Regions from separate parts of the Devosia chinhatensis genome, predicted to be linked through region 1. Evidence: predicted binding sites of a transcription regulator. Region 1 holds the regulator's gene; each other region holds the start of a gene.
The links. The regulator LexA, encoded in region 1, represses DNA repair genes until DNA is damaged. The targets are predictions, from matches to a motif close to TGTTCNNNNTGTGTTCNG.
Positions count from the first base shown of each region.

Region 1 (3,280 bases):
ATTGCAACACGATGGGCACGGCTTCGACGATGAATTCTCTGGCCGAGGCGCTGGGCATGCAGCTGCCCGGTTCTGCGGCTATTCCGGCGCCCTATCGCGACCGTCAGGAGATGGCGTACCGCACCGGCAAGCGGGCGGTGGAGATGGTGCACGAGGACCTCAAGCCCTCCGACATCCTCACCAAGGAGAACTTCCTCAACGCCATCGTGGTCAACTCTGCCATCGGCGGCTCGACCAATGCCCCGATCCATATCAATGCCATTGCCCGCCATATCGGCGTCGACCTCAATATAGACGAATGGCAGAGCCACGGGCTCAAGGTGCCGCTGTTGGTGAACCTGCAGCCGGCGGGCGAATATCTGGGCGAGGACTATTACCATGCCGGCGGTGTTCCGGCGGTGGTGAACGAGCTGATGGGCCAGGGCCTGATCCACGAGAATGCGCCCACGGTCAACGGCAAGACCATCGGCGAGAATTGCCGGAACACGGTGATCGAGGACGACAAGGTCATCCGGCACTTCGACAATCCGCTCAAGGCGGAGGCCGGGTTCCTGGTGCTGCGGGGCAATCTGTTCGACAACGCCATCATGAAGACCAGCGTGATCTCGCCCGAGTTCCGGGAGCGCTACCTCTCGGACCCGGTTCATCCGGGTATGTTCGAGGGCAAGGCGGTGGTGTTCGACGGTCCGGAGGACTATCACCACCGCATCGACGATCCCTCGCTCGAGATCGACGAACATACACTGCTGTTCATGCGCGGCGCGGGCCCGATCGGGTATCCGGGCGCCGCAGAAGTCGTCAACATGCGGCCGCCCGATTACCTGATCAAAAAGGGCGTGCATTCGCTGGCCTGCATCGGTGACGGTCGGCAGTCGGGCACATCGGGTTCGCCTTCCATTCTCAATGCGTCGCCGGAAGCAGCGGCGGGTGGCAACCTCGCTATCCTCAAGACCGGCGACCGGGTGCGGATCGACCTCAACAAGGGCGAAGCCGATATCCTAATCTCGGATGAGGAAATTGCATCACGCCGTGCGGCTCTCGAGGCCGATGGCGGCTACAAATTCCCCAAGCACCAGACACCCTGGCAGGAGATTCAGCGCGGGCTGGTCGACCAGCTCGGCAGCGGCGCGGTTCTACGTCCGGCGGTCAAGTATCAGCGGATCGCCCAGAATGAAGGCATTCCGCGCGACAATCACTGATTGCTTCGCGCCATCACATATGGCCGGCCCCGAGATGATTGGGGCCGGCTTTTTTTTCGAAGCGAACCCGGCGAGGCGTGGCCTCGGGTAAAAGGTGCGCAAAAGGGGTGAGACGTCCGCCTCGCCGGGTCGACAGGCCAGTGTTCCGCTTCTCTCGCCCCGTGCCGACATGCCTGCCCGCACCGGATCGACTGGACTTCATCTCCGGCGCTGTTGCCGCAAGATGTCGCCGAGATGGCAAGACAGCCACCATCCTGGCAATCCGCAGCCCGGCTTATGGGTCTGCAGGGAGAAAAACGGGCTTCGATATGGGCGACCCCACATCACCTGCCATTGCCGCCCAACCACTCGTCATGACCGCGCTTCAGGAAGCAATGGCGCAAGGATAGGCTCAGCGAATGGTGCCGGGGATAAGTGGCTTGGTGACAATCGGGCGCAAACGCAAAAAGCCCGCCATGGGCGGGCCTTTCCGACAGCGCAGACATTTGCTCAGTATTTGCGAAGCAGGCCCACGAGACGACCCTGGACCTTCACCCGATCCGGCGGGAATATGCGGGTTTCATAGGCGGGGTTGGCCGCCTCGAGGGCCACCGTGTCGCCCTTGCGGCGCAGGCGCTTGAGGGTTGCTTCCTCATCATCGACAAGCGCCACGATGATCTCGCCGGTGGATGCATGTTCCTGCTTCTTGATGAGCACGGTATCGCCATCGAAAATGCCGGCTTCAATCATCGAATCACCACGCACCTCAAGGGCATAATGCTCGCCTGCGCCGAGCATTTCGGGCGGCACAGCGATGGTGTGGGAATGGCTCTGAATGGCCTCGATGGGCGTACCAGCGGCAATGCGCCCCATGACGGGAATGGAAACCGGACGGGCATAATCATCGGACAGACCGCCCGAGCGGGCCGGCGGGGACGCCACCTTGCCCAGATTGCCCTCGATGACGGAGGGCTCGAAGCGCGCCTTGCGACCGCCCAGGGACGGGTTCATCGAATCGGGGAGCTTGACGACTTCAAGCGCGCGGGCGCGATTGGGAAGACGGCGGATGAACCCGCGCTCTTCCAGCGCAGTGATCAAACGATGGATGCCGGACTTGGACGCCAGATCAAGCGCATCCTTCATTTCATCGAAGGAGGGCGGAATGCCGCTTTCTTTCATCCTTTCGTGGATGAACATCAGCAATTCATGTTGTTTGCGCGTCAGCATCGGCCCTCGACCCCAGAATCGGAACATAGACGGAACGACTATAAGTGTTCCATTTATGTTCTGCAATAACCCGTGCGGAATTCTAGAAGGCGTCGATGGGCAGGGCTTCAACGAGCGTGCCCGCGCGCTGGCCGGGATCGTTCTCGGGTTGCACGATCAGCATGTCCGCGCCCGCCAAGGACGAGGTGTGGCCGCTGTCGGTCTGGGCAATCGGCAGGAGGTGCGGTCCTTCCGGCAAGTGGACCAGGCTTGCGCGCATGAAATGGCGACGGGCGGCATTTGGCGGCGTATCGGCCGCCAGCGGAAGACGCCAATGCTCGGGCTCATCGAGACCCAGCCAGGCGCGCAGGGTCGGCTTGATGAAGACCAACGCCGTCACCATGGCCGACACCGGATTTCCGGGCAGGCCGAAGACGAGCGTCTTGCCGCGCGTTCCGAACATCAGCGGCTTTCCGGGTCGCATGTTAATGCGCCAGAAGTCGAGGGTGACGCCCATATCTTTCAAGGCATCCTGCACCAGATCGTGTTCGCCGACCGATGCGCCCCCGGTGGTTATCAGAATGTCGGGGGCGGCGGCAAAGGCGTGCTCCAGCCTGTCGCGAAGAGCGTTAGCTTGGTCCTCGACGATGCCGTGGTCGGTCATCGCTTCGGCATAGGGGGCGAGCATGGCGCCGAGGCCGAAGCTGTTGGACGCCACGATCTGATCCTGGCCAAGGGGCGTGCCGGGCAGAACCAGTTCGTCGCCGGTGGCCAGGAGGCCGATCCGCGGGCGGCGGGAGACGGCGAGCGTCGCGGCATTTGCGGCAGCGGCCACCGCGATGCGCATGGGCGTCAGGCGCGTGCCGATGTCGATGAGGCTCTGGCCATTGGTGAAA
Region 1 covers NZ_JZEY01000054.1:1,377,044-1,380,323, reverse strand. The annotation lists gene VE26_RS06630 (IlvD/Edd family dehydratase) at 1-1,199, shown strand, start outside; gene lexA (transcriptional repressor LexA) at 1,689-2,405, opposite strand; gene VE26_RS06620 (molybdopterin molybdotransferase MoeA) at 2,488-3,280, opposite strand, start outside.

Region 2 (3,280 bases), 380 kb from region 1:
GCAGGCCCCAATCCTTGGTGAGAAGGGTCCAGGCCAGTTCGATGGCGCGATCCTTGAAATAGTCGCCGAACGAGAAATTGCCGAGCATCTCGAAGAAAGTATGATGCCGTGCGGTGAAGCCGACATTGTCGAGATCGTTGTGCTTGCCGCCTGCCCGCACGCATTTCTGCGCCGTGGTGGCGGTCGAATAGGGGCGCTTTTCGACGCCCGTAAACACGTTCTTGAACTGCACCATGCCCGCATTGGTGAACATCAGCGTCGGGTCGTTGCGCGGCACGAGCGGGCTCGACGCTACGGCCTCATGGCCATTGCGCGCGAAGTAACCGGTAAAGCTCGAGCGAAGATCGTTTACGCTGGTCATGCAGAGGCTTTCATGGCGAGCGGGCGCGAGCGCGCCCGTTAGGAAAAACGCGGCTTTTTATCGTGCCCATGGGCGACATGTCCAGCATTGTGGCCGGACCAAGACCCGCCGCGTGGCGCTTTTTTCCGTGAGCCCCGCCACGCACTGCTCAAAAGAAAGCTCCCGGTCACGAGGGACCGGGAGCCAAAGCAGCGCAGAGGCTTGATCGTGCTAGTGACGGCGGCCCTGTGCCGCGGTCTCTCCATCAGAGAAAGACCGCATGAGCGGCACCAGCTGCCACACGGCCGATGCACCCACCAGCACATAGACAATACGCGCCAGCGCCGCATCCTGGCCGCCAAAGAGCGCCGCGACCAGATCGAACTGGAACAGACCGACCAGGCCCCAATTGAGCCCGCCCACGATAATAAGGATGAGAGTGATGATATTGAGCGCGCGCATGCCCTTCTCCGGGATGAGGTGACTGCGGGCTCAATCCTCCCAGGACGGCGCCGTTCCGGCCTTGACCCAGGTTAGGTCCAGAAGCTGGAACAAAAAAGGCCCCCGACGAGCGGGGGCCAAGACATGCATGGGACAGTCGGAGGTTATTCGTCGCTGGAGCTGTCGTCTTCCCCACCGGCGACCAGCAGCACCTCGCCCAGAAGACCGGAGCTTTCGCGTACGCCATGCTCGATAGTGGCCGCGATCTCGGGATTGTCCTTGAGAAACTGGCGGGAATTTTCGCGCCCCTGCCCCAATCGCTGGCTTTCCCAGGAGAACCATGCGCCGGACTTTTCGACGATGCCCGACTTGACGCCCAGGTCCAGCAATTCGCCGGTCTTGGAAATGCCTTCGCCATACATGATGTCGAACTCGACCTGACGGAACGGGGGTGCAAGCTTGTTCTTGACCACCTTGACGCGCGTCTGGTTGCCGACAATCTCCTCGCGGTCCTTGAGGGCGCCGATGCGACGGATATCGAGACGAACCGAGGCATAGAACTTGAGAGCGTTGCCGCCCGTGGTGGTTTCGGGCGAGCCGTACATCACACCGATCTTCATGCGGATCTGGTTGATGAAGATGACGAGACACTTCGACTTGGAAATCGAGGAGGTCAGCTTGCGCATGGCCTGGCTCATAAGGCGCGCTTGCTGGCCGGGAAGGCTGTCGCCCATTTCGCCTTCAAGTTCGGCGCGCGGCGTCAGCGCCGCAACCGAATCGACCACCAGCACGTCGATGGCGCCGGAGCGCACGAGCGTATCGGTGATCTCGAGGGCCTGCTCGCCGGCATCGGGCTGAGAGATCAGCAGGTCATCGACGTTGACGCCGAGCTTGCGTGCATAGATCGGGTCGAGGGCATGTTCGGCGTCCACGAAGGCGCAGATGCCGCCCTTGCGCTGGGCTTCGGCGATCACGTGCAAAGCGAGCGTGGTCTTGCCCGAACTTTCCGGCCCGAAGATTTCGACGATACGACCCTTGGGCAGACCACCAATGCCCAGAGCGATATCGAGACCCAGCGACCCGGTCGAGATCGATTCCACCTCGATCGAGGAGGCTTCGCCCAGGCGCATGATAGAGCCCTTGCCGAAATTCCGCTCGATCTGGCTCAGCGCTGCTGCCAGCGCCTTGTCCTTGTCCATCGATCCACCCTCTACAACGCGAAGCGGCGAAGCTGCCATAATGCTGTCTCCTTATTTCACGCTCTCGATGGTGACGCAACGAGAGGGACAATTGGCCTGTGTGTACTTTCCGTGCCTCATTTGTTCTCATTTTGTTTCCATGGCGTCAAGAGACAAAATGAGAACGTCTATGTCCCCAAACGAGAAGCGGGCGCAGCGATTCTCGCTACACCCGCAAAATCCAGGTCGATCGTCAGGGCCTGTCAGCCGGTTTGATGCTGCCGCCCTTTCAGCAGGCGCCGCAGCACAGGCCAGGTCCAGATGAGGAGGGTCAGCGCGGCCAGGGCGCCGGCAATGGGACGATCGATGAAGGTCATCGGATTGCCGTTCGACTTCATCATCGACGTGAGGAAATTCTGCTCCAGCAGCGGCCCGAGCACGATGCCGAGCACGAACGGCGCCAGCGGGATGCGGTTGGCTTCCATGACAAAGCCGACCACGCCGAAAACGAGCGCCACGCCCACGGCCGTGATGGTGTTTTCCATCGCGAAGGCGCCGACGATGCAGAAGATGAAGATGATCGGCATCAGGATGTTGAGCCGCACCGACAGCATCAGCCGGCTCAGCTTGATGGCCACCCAGCCCAGTGGAATCATCAAAAGGTTGGCGAGAAAGAAGATGCCGAAGATCGCATAAACCACTGCCGGGTTGTTGAGGAAGATGGTCGGGCCCGGATTGACCCCCTTCATGAACAGCACGCCGATGATGATGGCTGCGATGGCGTCACCGGGAATGCCAAATACGAGCGATGGAATGAAGCCGCCGCTGACTGCTGCATTATTGGCGGCGCCTGCAGCGGCAAGCCCTTCCTTGGAGCCGCGGCCGAATTCCTGCGGATTGCGCGAGAAGCGCTTGGCCAGCGAATAGGAAATCCAGGCGGCGATGTCGGCGCCTGCGCCGGGCAGGATACCGAGCACGGTGCCGAGCACATTGCCCTGCGCGATCGCTCGACGCTCCTGCCAGAGGATCTTGCCCTGCCCCTCGAACACGCCCTTGATTTCGGCCTGTTCGAGCTTCATGGGCTGAACGCGCTTGGCATAGAAGCGAAAGATTTCGGCAATGGCGAAGAGACCGATCATGACCGGCACGAGCGAAAGGCCGCCGATCAGGGCGGTGCTGCCAAAGGTGAAGCGCGGCACACCGCTGACCGGATCAATGCCGATGGTTGCCACGAACAGCCCCAGAGCCAGCGAAATAACGCCGCGCGCCCGCGAGGACTGGATCATGAAGCCGGCAGTGGTGAGGCCAAGCAGGCAGAGCC
Region 2 covers NZ_JZEY01000054.1:1,760,156-1,763,435, forward strand. The annotation lists gene alaS (alanine--tRNA ligase) at 1-361, opposite strand, end outside; gene VE26_RS08585 (DUF378 domain-containing protein) at 572-802, opposite strand; gene recA (recombinase RecA) at 946-2,019, opposite strand; gene VE26_RS08595 (tripartite tricarboxylate transporter permease) at 2,223-3,280, opposite strand, start outside.
Region 2: recA (recombinase RecA) is a predicted target of LexA. The motif match lies at 2,102-2,119, and genes of this name have one in related genera.

Region 3 (3,280 bases), 110 kb from region 1:
CTGGTTGGCGCGGCTGCGCGCCTGCTTGGCCGAACCGCCGGCTGAGTCGCCCTCGACGATGAAGAGTTCGGCGCCTTGGGCTGCGTTCTGCGTACAATCTGCGAGCTTGCCCGGCAGCCGCAGCTTGCGCGTGGCGCTGGCCCGGTCGATTTCCTTTTCCTTGCGGCGGCGCAGGCGCTCCTCGGCGCGCTCCACTGCCCAGTCGAGCAGCTTTCCAGCCTGGTTGGGCGAGGCCGCCAGCCAGTGGTCGAACGCATCGCGCAGCGCATTATCCACGATCCGGGTCGCTTCGCCCGAGGCCAGCTTGTCCTTGGTCTGGCCGACAAACTCCGGTTCACGCACGAAGACCGAAAGCATCACCGAACAGGAGGTCAGCACGTCTTCGGCCGTAAGGTTGGCGGCGCCCTTGTGCTTGGTCAGCTCGGCGTAATTCTTCAGCCCGCGCAGCAATGCCAGCCGCATGCCCGCTTCATGAGTGCCGCCATCGGGCGTCGGAACGGTATTGCAATAAGATTGCGTGCCGCCGTCGCCCAGTGTCCAGGCAATGGCCCATTCCACCGAACCATGGCTGCCGGGTCGCCCGCTCTTGCCGGAAAAGATTTCGTCCGTGATCCGGGTTTCGCCGTCGATTCGGGCGGACATGAAGTCCTTGAGCCCGTCCGGATAGTGAAACACCGCCTTGGCCGGAACCTCGTCGCTGGCCAGACTTTCGTCACAGCTCCAGCGTAGTTCCACCCCGCCGAACAGATAGGCTTTTGCCCGCGTCATCCGGAAAATGCGCCCGGCGGAGAAATGCGCCGTTGGCCCGAAGATTTCCGGATCGGGATGAAAGCGGGTCGAGGTGCCACGGCGGTTCTGGACCCGACCGACATTCTCGACGTCCTGCACCACCTTGCCGCGCGAAAAGATGATGCGATGCAATTGCTGGTCGCGCGCCACTTCCACGATCATGTCGTCAGAAAGGGCATTGACCACTGACACGCCCACCCCGTGCAGGCCGCCAGAGGTTTCATAGGCCTTGGAGTCGAACTTGCCACCGGCATGGAGCACGGTATGCACGATCTCGAGCGTCGAGCGATTGGGAAACTTGGGGTGCTTTTCGACGGGAATGCCACGGCCATTATCGGTAACCGTGATGTATCCGTCCGCACCCAGATGCACCTCGATGCGCGTGGCGTGGCCGGCAATGGCCTCGTCCATGGAATTGTCGATCACCTCGGCAAAGAGGTGATGATAGGCATTGATGTCGGTGCCGCCGATATACATGCCAGGACGTCGCCGAACCGGCTCCAGTCCTTCGAGGATTTCGATATCGGCTGCGCCATAGGCTTCCGGGGTGGCCGACGCCGAACGCGAGGCAGGCTTGGCCTTGTCCTCGCGCTTTTCCGGTTCTGGCTGAGGCGCGGCGCTACCGAAGAGATCAGACATGCACGTTCCATCTTGTTCTGCCCGAATCAGGGCGGGACTTTCCCTAGCATAACCGAGCCTTTTCTGCCGGTCTGGCTCTGCGCGCAATTCCCACAGCCCATGCGCACGAAGCGCCCGTCAAGGAGAACGCTTTAGGAACTGACGATTTGCGCTTCCGCTAAAGTTGCGTCCCAAGATAAGCCGCCGGATTTACGTCTCGTTTGTTCTTTGAAAGCATTTTCTTAAAGGCCTGCTGCTAGAACAGGGGCATACGGTTTGTATGGAGTTGCCGTATGCGAGTGGAACCGCCTGGTATTGCGTATTCAAAGGTGGCTTCTGCCTCGAACACACTCGGATATTGGCCGGGCACCGGATCTGGTATTGCGTACCGGCTGGCCAATTTTCGTGTTCCCCGTTTGCTTGCGCTTGTTGGTGTCAGCCTGCTTTTCTACCTTGTCTGAACGAGGCTTGCTTTGATTGACGGTGCCAAGTAAGACTTTGCCATTCTTCAACACAGGAACGGGGAGGCTTGCATGACTGTATTCCAGACGCATCGCACGCGCGGACCCGTTCATGCCCTGCGGTTTTCGCTGCAGGGCTGACCAGACGGTCCGGGTGCTTTTCTGATAAGTTTCCCCCTCCTGGTTTGCCCATCATGGCGCGCTGTTTTCCGGCCGCCAATCCTGATGGCAATGGCGCATGACACAGCTGCGCCGATCCAGTGAGTTCGATTCATGGGCATGATCAGCCTTCGCAATGCCGGCCACCGCGCTGGTGACCTCCTGTTTTCCAATCTCAATCTCGTCATCGCTGCCGGCGATCATGTCGGTCTCGTGGCGCCCAATGGCCGAGGCAAGTCCACACTTTTGCGCGCCATGGCTGGGCATGTCGAGCTGAGCGAAGGCGAGCTTACGCGCTCGCGCGGCGTTACCATTGGCTATGTGCCACAGGACATACCTGCCGACGCCCTGGCCCAGACTCCTGCGCAGTTCATCGCCTCCGCCCTCGATCCGGTTCTGCTCGAGAGCGAGTCCTGGCGCGTCGACGTGGTCATGGAAGAGTTTTCCATTCCTTTAGACCTGCGCGAGAGGCCGCTGCGCGCCTTCAGTGGCGGCTGGCAGCGTATGGCGCTGTTGGCGCGGGCATGGGTTGCCCAGCCCGATGTCCTGCTCATGGACGAGCCGACCAACCATCTCGACCTCGGCCGCATCGGGGCGCTTGAGCAATGGCTGGCTTATGCTGCCCGCAATATGCCGGTCGTCATCGCCAGCCACGACAGGGCCTTTCTGGACGCAACCACCAATCGCACGCTTTTCCTGCGCCCGAGCGAGCAGGTCTATCTGCCGCTGCCCTATTCGGCCGCGCGCGCCGAATTGGACCAGATTGATGCAGCCGCGGAAGCGCAGCGCGACCGCGACCTCAAGCAGGCCCAGCAATTGCGCAAGCAGGCCGCCAAGCTCACCAATATCGGAATCAATTCGGGCAGCGATCTTCTGGTGGTCAAGTCCAGGCAATTGCGAGACCGGGCTGAAAAGATCGAGGCCGAGGTCCAGGACGTCCATCGCGACCGGACTGGCCTTGTCCGGCTGGGCAATTCCGGTGCCGAGGCTCGCGTCATGCTGGCGTTCGAAAATGTGCCGGTGACCACGCCCGACGATCGGCTGCTCTTTTCCATCGACAAGCTGCATGTCTTCCAGGGTGACCGTATCGTCCTCCTGGGGCGTAACGGGGCGGGCAAGTCCCAGTTCATGCGCCTTCTGACCGAAGGGCTGGATGGTCTCGTGCCAGCGGGCCTGCGCATCAGTCCGCAGCTCGTGCCCGGCTACCTTGACCAGTCCCTGGGCTGGCTGCCGCTCGATCCGTCACCGCTCGA
Region 3 covers NZ_JZEY01000054.1:1,270,220-1,273,499, forward strand. The annotation lists gene parE (DNA topoisomerase IV subunit B) at 1-1,428, opposite strand, end outside; gene VE26_RS06130 (ABC-F family ATP-binding cassette domain-containing protein) at 2,148-3,280, shown strand, end outside.
Region 3: parE (DNA topoisomerase IV subunit B) is a predicted target of LexA. The motif match lies at 1,551-1,568, and genes of this name have one in related genera.